DNA from 4 places in the Paenarthrobacter sp. NPDC056912 genome. Region 1 is predicted to be linked to each of the others. Evidence: riboswitches for the same ligand, from Rfam matches in the RefSeq annotation. Region 1 holds a riboswitch; each other region holds the start of a gene.
The links. Region 1 has a riboswitch for cyclic di-AMP ahead of ACFRJ9_RS07455 (hypothetical protein). Riboswitches for the same ligand answer to the same signal wherever they lie in the genome.
Positions count from the first base shown of each region.

Region 2: another riboswitch for cyclic di-AMP. It lies ahead of ACFRJ9_RS13455 (hypothetical protein); the one in region 1 lies ahead of ACFRJ9_RS07455 (hypothetical protein).
Region 3: another riboswitch for cyclic di-AMP. It lies ahead of ACFRJ9_RS19260 (M23 family metallopeptidase); the one in region 1 lies ahead of ACFRJ9_RS07455 (hypothetical protein).
Region 4: another riboswitch for cyclic di-AMP. It lies ahead of ACFRJ9_RS01480 (hypothetical protein); the one in region 1 lies ahead of ACFRJ9_RS07455 (hypothetical protein).

Region 1 is NZ_JBHUCD010000005.1:132,349-134,539, reverse strand. It holds gene ACFRJ9_RS07465 (ATP-dependent DNA ligase) at 1-336, opposite strand, end outside; gene ACFRJ9_RS07460 (hypothetical protein) at 384-614, shown strand; cyclic di-AMP (ydaO/yuaA leader) riboswitch at 744-889, shown strand; gene ACFRJ9_RS07455 (hypothetical protein) at 892-2,145, shown strand.
Region 2 is NZ_JBHUCD010000011.1:77,850-80,040, forward strand. It holds gene ACFRJ9_RS13450 (FAD-binding protein) at 1-91, shown strand, start outside; gene ACFRJ9_RS13455 (hypothetical protein) at 285-1,064, opposite strand; cyclic di-AMP (ydaO/yuaA leader) riboswitch at 1,068-1,259, opposite strand; gene ACFRJ9_RS13460 (copper resistance protein CopC) at 1,410-2,033, opposite strand; gene ACFRJ9_RS13465 (NCS2 family permease) at 2,148-2,191, shown strand, end outside.
Region 3 is NZ_JBHUCD010000020.1:26,796-28,986, forward strand. It holds gene ACFRJ9_RS19255 (metal-dependent transcriptional regulator) at 1-526, shown strand, start outside; cyclic di-AMP (ydaO/yuaA leader) riboswitch at 716-957, shown strand; gene ACFRJ9_RS19260 (M23 family metallopeptidase) at 962-1,792, shown strand; cyclic di-AMP (ydaO/yuaA leader) riboswitch at 1,931-2,098, shown strand; gene ACFRJ9_RS19265 (C40 family peptidase) at 2,103-2,191, shown strand, end outside.
Region 4 is NZ_JBHUCD010000001.1:316,202-318,392, reverse strand. It holds gene ACFRJ9_RS01485 (ATP-binding protein) at 1-879, shown strand, start outside; cyclic di-AMP (ydaO/yuaA leader) riboswitch at 989-1,175, shown strand; gene ACFRJ9_RS01480 (hypothetical protein) at 1,179-2,045, shown strand.

The sequences.
Region 1 (2,191 bases):
AGTAGGGGTCTTCTCTGCGAGCATCCGGACCCGGCTGTCGGCGGGATGGATTCGTTGCTGAAGGAGCTCAAACTCCAGCCTGTTGTCAGCAATCAGGACGATCTCGCCGTCGATCACGCATTTGTCCGGAAGGTTCTTCTTCAGCGCCTCCACGAGTTCGGGAAAGTAGCGCGTCATGGGCTTTTCGTTGCGGCTGCCCAGGATGATCTCGTCGCCGTCCTTGAAGACGATGGTCCTGAAGCCGTCCCACTTGGGTTCATAGTGCCCAACCTCGGGGATGGACGGCACGGACTTGGCAAGCATGGGCGAAATGGGCGGCATCACGGGGAGGTCCATACGACTATGTTCTACCTGTCAGTCCGCGCCGAAGCTAGTCTTGGGCGATGGACATCTTGGCCGTGTTGGCGGCAGTGCTTGGCGTACCGGCTCTCCTGGCTGGCCTCTGGTACTGGATCTCGCGCCAGAACAGCCGGGGAGTCAGACGGGCCGCAGCGGGCGGAATGCTCGGAATCGCGGATGAGATCTTCCGCCCGGAGACCCATCAGGCGCACCAGATCCAGAAGATCCAGCACGAACTCCCGGCTCCAGCGCCGGCCCCGAAGCCTAAGCGATAGGGTTTCCCCGCCCAGGCAGGCCTACCGCCCGTTATATTAATGTGACTTTACTTTCCGGCTCATGTACCGTCGTAGGGCGACCCGAATATCCGCTGGGCCGCTTCCGGATTGACGCCGAGCTCTGCCGCAATCCGGGATCCGCCAGACCCGCGGCAGAGACGGGGGACCCAGAGTTCCCGGGCTTGTTTTCAAGTCCTTGGGGTGAAGCCGCTTAGGCGGCCGGACGGCCTCGTCCGAACCCGACAGCTAACCTCGAAGGCGTTGAGAGGCAACCACCATGTCCCCAACCATGGATCAGCCGCGCCGCGCCAACACCGAACGCGAGCGCACCAAGCCAACCGGACGCCGTCGGGCCCAACCCAGCGGATCGTTCAGCACAGAGTCGGCGCTGGAAACGGCGCCGGGCACCGAAACAGCAAGTACGACGCCGGGACCCCCCACCGCGGCCATTCCCATCATCGCGACCCCCATCACGCGTGCGGCCGCCCGCGCGGCAGAGCGCGAACGTGCGGCGCGGGCAGTGATCACCCCTCAGGAAACTGCCACGGCAGCAATACCCGCCGTGCAGGCCAGCACTCCGGAACCGAGCACGCCGGAGCCTGCCACCACGGCGATTCCTACGGTGAAGCCCGCAGAGGCGGAACCCGCAACAGCGGCGATTCCCGTCGTTGAGGCACCAACTCAAGCTGTGGCCCCGTCCCCGGCACGCGCCAAGTCCCCGGCGCAGGTTGCCGCGGCGGCCACCGCTTCGGCTGCCCTCGCAAGCCGCCAATCAACGCCCGGCAAGGCGCCCACCGCAGCCCGCAACACCACCAAGTCCGGCTTCGGCTCCGCGTCTCCCTTCAGCCGGGAACCGCACGCGGTGCTCCGCAAGGCAGCCTCGGTGCGGACCATGAGCCAGCGCATGGCCGTGGTTGCCGGCGCCGTGGGCCTTGTCCTGACTGCCGGAACTGTGGGGCAAGCCCTTGAGCTCCCGTTCTTCGGCCAGGAAACCCCCGTCCAGGAAGCCGGCGACAACAAGGGGAACGACGGCGACGCCCGCCAGTCCGCTTCGGCTGCGCCCGCACCCAGGGCGTCCTACTCCTCCACATCGTCGCCGTCGGCATCCGCCACGGCGTCATCGGAAGCCGGACAACCCGCTACCGTTCCGGAGGCACCCGCTGGAGTGACGCCGTCGTCGGTTCCGACTCCGCAGGTTTCGCTTGCCGATCCCGTGTGGGTTCCGTCAGCAGCACCGTCCGCCGTTACACCCGTGCCGGGGGTGACCACACCGGTCCCCAGCCAGCCTGTGCCGGTTCCCGGCGACGTTCCGTCGGACACCATCACCACCCCGCCGGCTCCCACGCCGACCACTACCCCGACACCAACGCCGACACCCACCGTCACTCCCACGCCCACGCCTACGACGACCCCCACGCAACCGTCCAAGCCGCAGTCATCCGCTGATCCGAAGGCGAGCACCACCCCGCAGCCCAGCCAATCAGTTGATCTGGATGCCATCCTGGATGCTGCCAAGAAGGCCCTGAAGTGAGCACTCGGCTGCCCCGGACCATCACGCACGCAGGGTGGCATGGCCG
Region 2 (2,191 bases), on a different contig from region 1:
AAAGGAAGTGCTCCGTCAGGCCAAAGCGGTAGGACAAGCAATTTCCTCCAAGGTGGCCCTGCCGGCGGGACCCGGCATAGCCATCGCCTGACGGTTCCGCAAACCAACCCGGCGAACCACCCGGCCGGGCACCACCCACCATAGGTGCGCCAGTCCGCCGTCGTGCATGAATTCGGCGTACACAAACGAGGCGTACACAAACGAACAGAACTTAACGCCAAAGGCCGGTGCCTGCGAAGACCTGAATCTTCGAAGGCACCGGCCTTTGAGGTGAAGCGTGAGGCTTATGCGCCAGCGCGCACGTACGTGATGGGACCGGTTGCGGTCAGCCAGCTGATGGGGTGGATGCCCGTCTGGTTGCCGTTGATGCCACCGCTGATGGCCTGGCCGTTGCCGATGAAGATGGCGACGTGGCCGGACTGGACGATCATGTCACCCGGCTGGGGATCGCTGACGACCTTGCCGTAGTTCAGGAACTGCATGGGACCGAGGTCGCCAACCGGAATGCCTGCAGAGCCGAGGGCCTTTTCGACCATGGCGGTGCAGTCCTGGAAGATGCCGATCTGGGCGTAAGCCGAGGCAACCATGGCTGCGTTGATGCTGCCTGCAGGTGCTGCGGCTGCGGGAGCAGCGGCAACCGCGGCGGGAGCCGCAGCTGCAGCCTGGGCGGCAGGAGCCGTTGCGGCGGCAGTGGTGACTGCTGCCTTCTTGGCTACAGGTGCCGGAGCAACGGGTGCCGGCTTTTCGATGACCGGAGCTGCTACGGAAGCAACAGCGGGGCGCTCGAAGTTGACGGTAGCCGTAGCTGCAGCGGTAACAACCTTGGTGGGGGCTTCGGATACGGTCTCAGCGACCGTGGCGGGGCTGGAATCCCGCTGAATCGGAGTTTCAGCTGCGTGGGCGGCAATGGAACCGGTCAGTACGAGGCCCGATGCGGCTGCGATAACAGCTGCCTGGCGGCCAGCGCCGGAAGCGTTGCTGGCAACTGCCTTGGAGATGGAAATAAACGGATTAGGACGTACGCTGTCCGCCTTACGACGGCCGCGAAGAATGCGTGAAGACATGAAAGAGCCTCTCCCGATGCCTGCGAGGTTAGCTGTCGGATTCGGATGGGAGTCACCCGGCCACTATCCCCCGCTGTTCAGCGGAAGCTTCGTGACTTCACCCCAAGGCACGCTCGAAAGCGACCTAAAATGGGTTCCCCGTCTCTGCCGTAGGTTTGTCTGCGAACGGATTCCGGACTGCGGCAGAGCTAGGCAATCAGGCCGGAAGTGCCCGTTACGTGGAACAGGCACAGGTACAACCGTACGCGATGATCACGTCGAAGTCACATTTGAGTAACGAGAAGTCCGGTTTTGGCGTGTCGCGGTAACCATTCCGAGATCTTCGCAGCTACGTAGAAAACCCCGCTATTCCGCGGATTCTCCGCTATCCGCGTCGCTGGAGGCAGCCAATTTCCTGCGGGCCGTAACAGCCAGGAAAATAACGAGACCGACAGCCACCACAGCCAGGCCAACGATGCTCCAGGGGAACGGCTGGGAAGCATCGGCAGCAGGTTGTCCGTTGCCCGTACCCGGGGCAGCGGTTCCGGCCGTCGGCACCGCGGCCGACGCCGATGGTGAGGCGCCCGCGGAGCCGCCGGACGCCGTCGTGCTTCCAGCGGCGGCTGTGAACTTAAAGGTGCCCTCAATGGGGTGCGAATCAGAGCTGACAACGCGCCAGACTACGGTGTATTCGCCTGCGGGCGCTCCCTCGCGCAGCTTCTGGACCGCCTGGTTATCGATGATCTCGACGGCGCCGTCCGCCCAGTTTTCCCCGCCCGAGGTGACCGTGACACCCGAACCGATGGCGAGCGGTCTGTTGTTGAACGTAATGGAAACCGACGCCGGAACAACAGCGACACTGGAACCGTTCGCCGGTGCTGTGGACTCGGCGACGTCGTGCGCCGACGCTGGAGCCGCGGAAAACAGCAGGGCGGACGCGAAAGCAAGAGCAGCGACGACGGCGGCCAGAAGCGGGCGGATGGTGCGCATGGGGCGGTTTCTCCTAGTGTTGGCTTCCTTACAGACTAGGCGAATCGTCGGGCAGGCCCGCACGGGCAGGCATAGGATTTGAGAGCACACTCCCCTCGATCCCCGGAGTCCTTCATGCTTAAACAAGGTTCTGCAGTCGACCGCTACTTCAAGATCTC
Region 3 (2,191 bases), on a different contig from region 1:
CAACGACCGTCACTTGGAACTGACAGAGGTTGGGCGCAAGCGTGCCACGGAGGTCATGCGCAAGCACCGCCTCGCAGAACGGCTCCTGGCCGATGTCATCGGCCTGGACTGGGCCTACGTCCATGACGAGGCGTGCCGCTGGGAACACGTAATGAGTGAACGCGTGGAGCGTCGGCTCTACGAGCTCCTTGAGCACCCCACTGAATCCCCGTATGGCAATCCCATCCCGGGGCTGGAGGCCTTGGGTGGCCTTGCCAGCCAGCCCTTCCCGCGGCTTGACGTAAACCTTTTGCAGGCCATGGACGGCTATGCCTCCGATTCCCGCGTGGTTGTCAGCCGCCTTGCAGAGCCCATCCAGGTGGAGCCCGAGCTCCTCACGCAACTGGACGAAGGTGGGATCCGGCCCGGTGCCACGGTGTCGCTTGCCCGCGTCGGCGAGTACATCTCCGTGCGTGTCCCCGGCATCGAAGGTGCCTTGGAGCTTCCCCCCGAAGTTGCAGCGCACGTCTTCGTCTCCCTGAGCTGACCTCGCGACGGCAATCCTGCCGCGGGTGGCAAACCTCACTTTTGCGATGCGGGCGCGCGTGTGACCTGCGGTTTTCCGGGATTGATGATAAAGGCGACTGTCAACACGCATGTTTCGGTAGATAACGAATTTATTACCGCGGGCTTTAATCCCCTATAGTTATGTACTAGCGCCGATACCAAAGCGTTACCTGATCCGGAGCCGAGCTCTGCCAGCGGATCAGGTGTTTTATCCACCACTGGCAGAGGCGGGGGAACCACAAGCGGCTGTCTAAAGAAGCAGCCTTGGGGTGAAGTCCGCAGCAGAAGTGCCCACTTATGCAAGTCCCTCTTGGGATACCTGTGTGCCGTGAGCGCCTCGTGCGGACCGGGTCTTTGAACTCTCTGACCCGAATCCGACAGCTAACTTCGCAGGCTTTTCAGAGAGGAACAGAGTTTGACATCGCAGAACGTCAGGGGTCGCCGTCGTGCGTCCGGCCCCGCTGTTGAGCTGCGGCCAGCCCGCGTCGTAGCAGAGATCCGGCCCCGCGACACCGACCGTCAGGTGCGCCGCCGTAAGAGCCCGCTGCGCCAGGTAGCTGACTTTGCCGCCGCCAGTGGCGTAGGGCAGAAAGCCGGAGTCGCGCTTGCCGCCACCGGACTTGCCCTGACTGTCGGTCTGCCCGCAACGAGCCCCGTCATGGCCACCTCGGAATCAGGCCAGACCGAGTCCGCCCTTGCCGTCAGCGGCGGCAGCCAGCCCGAGGTTTCCGCGGCAGCGTCCGCCAAAATCGACTTCAGCCGCGCTGCCGTGGCTACGGCTGCCGATCCCGACGGCAAGCTGAAGCAGCTGCTGAGCGCACAGTCCGCCGGCAGCATCCAGCGCGCATCTTCCGTTGGCACCATGGCCAGCCCCCTTGACACTCTGACCACGGCATCCCCCTTCGGGTACCGCGTCAGCCCCCTCACCGGCGGCACCGGCGACTTCCACCGCGGCCAGGACTTCGTGGCCCAGTGCGGCACCGCCGTCCACGCTGCCGCCTCCGGCAAGGTCACCTTCGCCGGATGGCATGAGTACGGCGGAGGCAACCGCGTGGTCATTGACCACGGCAATGGCCTGGAGACCACGTACAACCACCTGTCGTCGTTCACCGTCAAGGTGGGCCAGACCGTCACCCGCGGCGATACCGTCGCGCTGAGCGGCACCACGGGCGCCTCAACGGGCTGCCACCTCCACTTCGAGGTCCAGGTCAACGGTGAAGTTGTCGACCCCATGGGCTGGCTCTGAGCCAGTTGATGGTCGCCTCTCGCATTCGTGAGACACCCCGTGACCTGAATGTGACATTCGCGTTCAACTGTTGTACCGTTCAAAGCGCATCGGCTTTTTAGGGGGCCGGTGCACTTGAGTGGATTGCCTAGCTCTGCCACCGCTCAAGGTCCGTTCGCATAAATCGTCTGGCAGGGGCGGGGGAACCACTTCTGGTCTTCGAAAGAAGGCCTTGGGGTTAAGTCGCAAAGCTTCCTTGAAGCAGCGCGGCCGGATGACTCCCATCCGAATCCGACAGCTCACCTCGCAGGCATTGGGAGAGGCTACCTACGTGTCATCACGCACTACCCCTGCGCGCCATCGCGCTGAATCGGTTCGTACGAACCCCTTGAACACCCTTTCCAAGGCTGTTTCTTCCAA
Region 4 (2,191 bases), on a different contig from region 1:
CGGCCGCTGGAACAGCTTTCGGAGGTAGCCACCAAGGTTTCGCGGCTCCCCCTCGACGCCGGTGAAGTGGCACTCGCGGTGCGCGTACCGCCGTCGGCCGCCCATCCCGGGACGGAAGTGGGCAGCGTGGGCCACGCCTTGAACCAAATGCTGAACAACGTCTCCAGCGCCTTGGAAGCCCGGCAGGAAAGTGAAACGAAAGTCCGGCAATTCGTAGCTGACGCGTCGCACGAACTCCGGACACCCCTGACCGCCATCCGCGGGTACACCGAGCTCCTGAGGATGACCGAAAACTTCACTGACGACGGCCGGAAATCCTTGGCGCGCGTGCAGAGCCAGTCAGAACGCATGACCACGCTGGTGGAGGACCTCCTGCTGCTGGCGCGGTTGGACGAAGGCCAGCCCGTAAAGGTCACGGACGTGGACCTGACCCAACTGGTCATCGAGACCGTCAGCGACGAAAAGGTCATGGCCCCGGACCACATCTGGCAGCTCCAATTGCCGGATGAACCCATCACCGTCCGGGGGGACACGACGCAACTGCACCAGGTGTTGGCGAACCTGCTTTCCAATGCCCGTAAACACACCGACGCCGGAACCACCGTGGTTACGGGCGTCATGCTCTCCGCCGATGGCAGCGCAGTGGTCACTGTGACGGATAACGGCCCCGGTATCCCGGCTGATTTCCAGGGCCGGATCTTCTCCCGTTTTGCCCGTGCCGACGCCGCCAGATCGGGGTCCGAAGGCACGTCCGGACTGGGCCTTTCGATCGTGGAATCGATCGTCGAGGCCCACGGCGGCAGTGTCGAAGTGACCTCCCGGCCGGGGCGTACAGAGTTCGCCCTCCGACTCCCCACGGTTGCAACCGAACGCGTGTAACGAATCCAGCAAGGCGACTCACCGTCGTCGTGATCTCTGTTACCTAAATGTGACTTCTGTTGAATCCTCCTGTACCGTCGAAAGGGTGGGTCTCCCCTAACAGGCCCACACCCGGGATGCGCCGAGCTCTGCCACTTCCCGGAGTTCCGTTCTCATTCGAGGCAGAGACGGGGGACCCATGGTCTCCGGGCCCAGGCATTTTTGCCGGCCCTAGGGGTGAAGCCGCAGCTACATGCGCGGCCGGATGACCTCATCCGAACCCGACAGCTAACTCCGCAGGCGCTGAGAGGTAATCACACATGTCTGAACCTAACGATCAGACGCGCCCTTCCGCGCGTCATCGCGACGAAAACAACGCACCGCTGACCAAGTCGCAGTCCGTCCTCAAGAACGCAGCACGCCAGGGTAAGTCCGGCTACCGCATGTCCGTTGTGGCCGGCGTCGTAGCAGCCGCACTGGGCGTGGCATCGCTTGGACAGGCCGCCAACGCCGCGTTCAACCTTCCCGAGATGAGCCAGGCCGCCGAGCGCCAGGCCACCAACGCCCAGATCGACGATCAGGCGAAGGAGAAGGCTGCCGCTGACGCCGCAGCCCAGGCTGATGCAGCCAAGAAGGCAGCAGAGAAGGCCGCCGCGGACAAGGCGGCTGCAGACAAGGTTGCCGCGGACAAGGCCGCCGCCGACAAGGCTGCCGCCGACCAGGCTGCTGCCGCGCAGGCCGCTGCAGACCAAGCCGCTGCTGCGCAGGCTGCCGCCGAAAAGGCCGCTGCCGACGCCGCCGCCAAGCAGGCCGCCGACGCCGCTGCTGCCGCCGCCGCCGCGGAAGCTGCAGCTGCTGCTGCCGCGCCCAAGGCAGTGGACGATCCCGCCGCCGCTAAGGCGTACGCCGCAAGCATCCTCGCCAGCTACGGCTGGGGTCCGGGCGAAATGACCGCCCTGAACACCCTGTGGGAGAAGGAATCCAACTGGCGCACCACGGCCACGAACGCTTCCAGCGGCGCCTACGGCATCGTCCAGTCCCTGCCGGCTTCCAAGATGGCCTCGGCCGGTGCTGACTGGCAGACCAACTACCAGACCCAGATCAAGTGGGGCCTGAACTACATCAAGGAACGCTACGGATCCCCGTCGGCCGCCCTGGGCTTCCACTTGGCCAACAACTGGTACTAAGCCAAGAGTTCTCCTGATCACCGCGCCGGTTCCCGCCGTTCGCCCCAGTACCCACTGGAGCGGATCGCGGGAACGGGCGCGGTTTTCGCTTTTCACAGTACGGTCACAGCTTCCGCCTAAAGGCCTCATATTCGGCGGCTCCATGC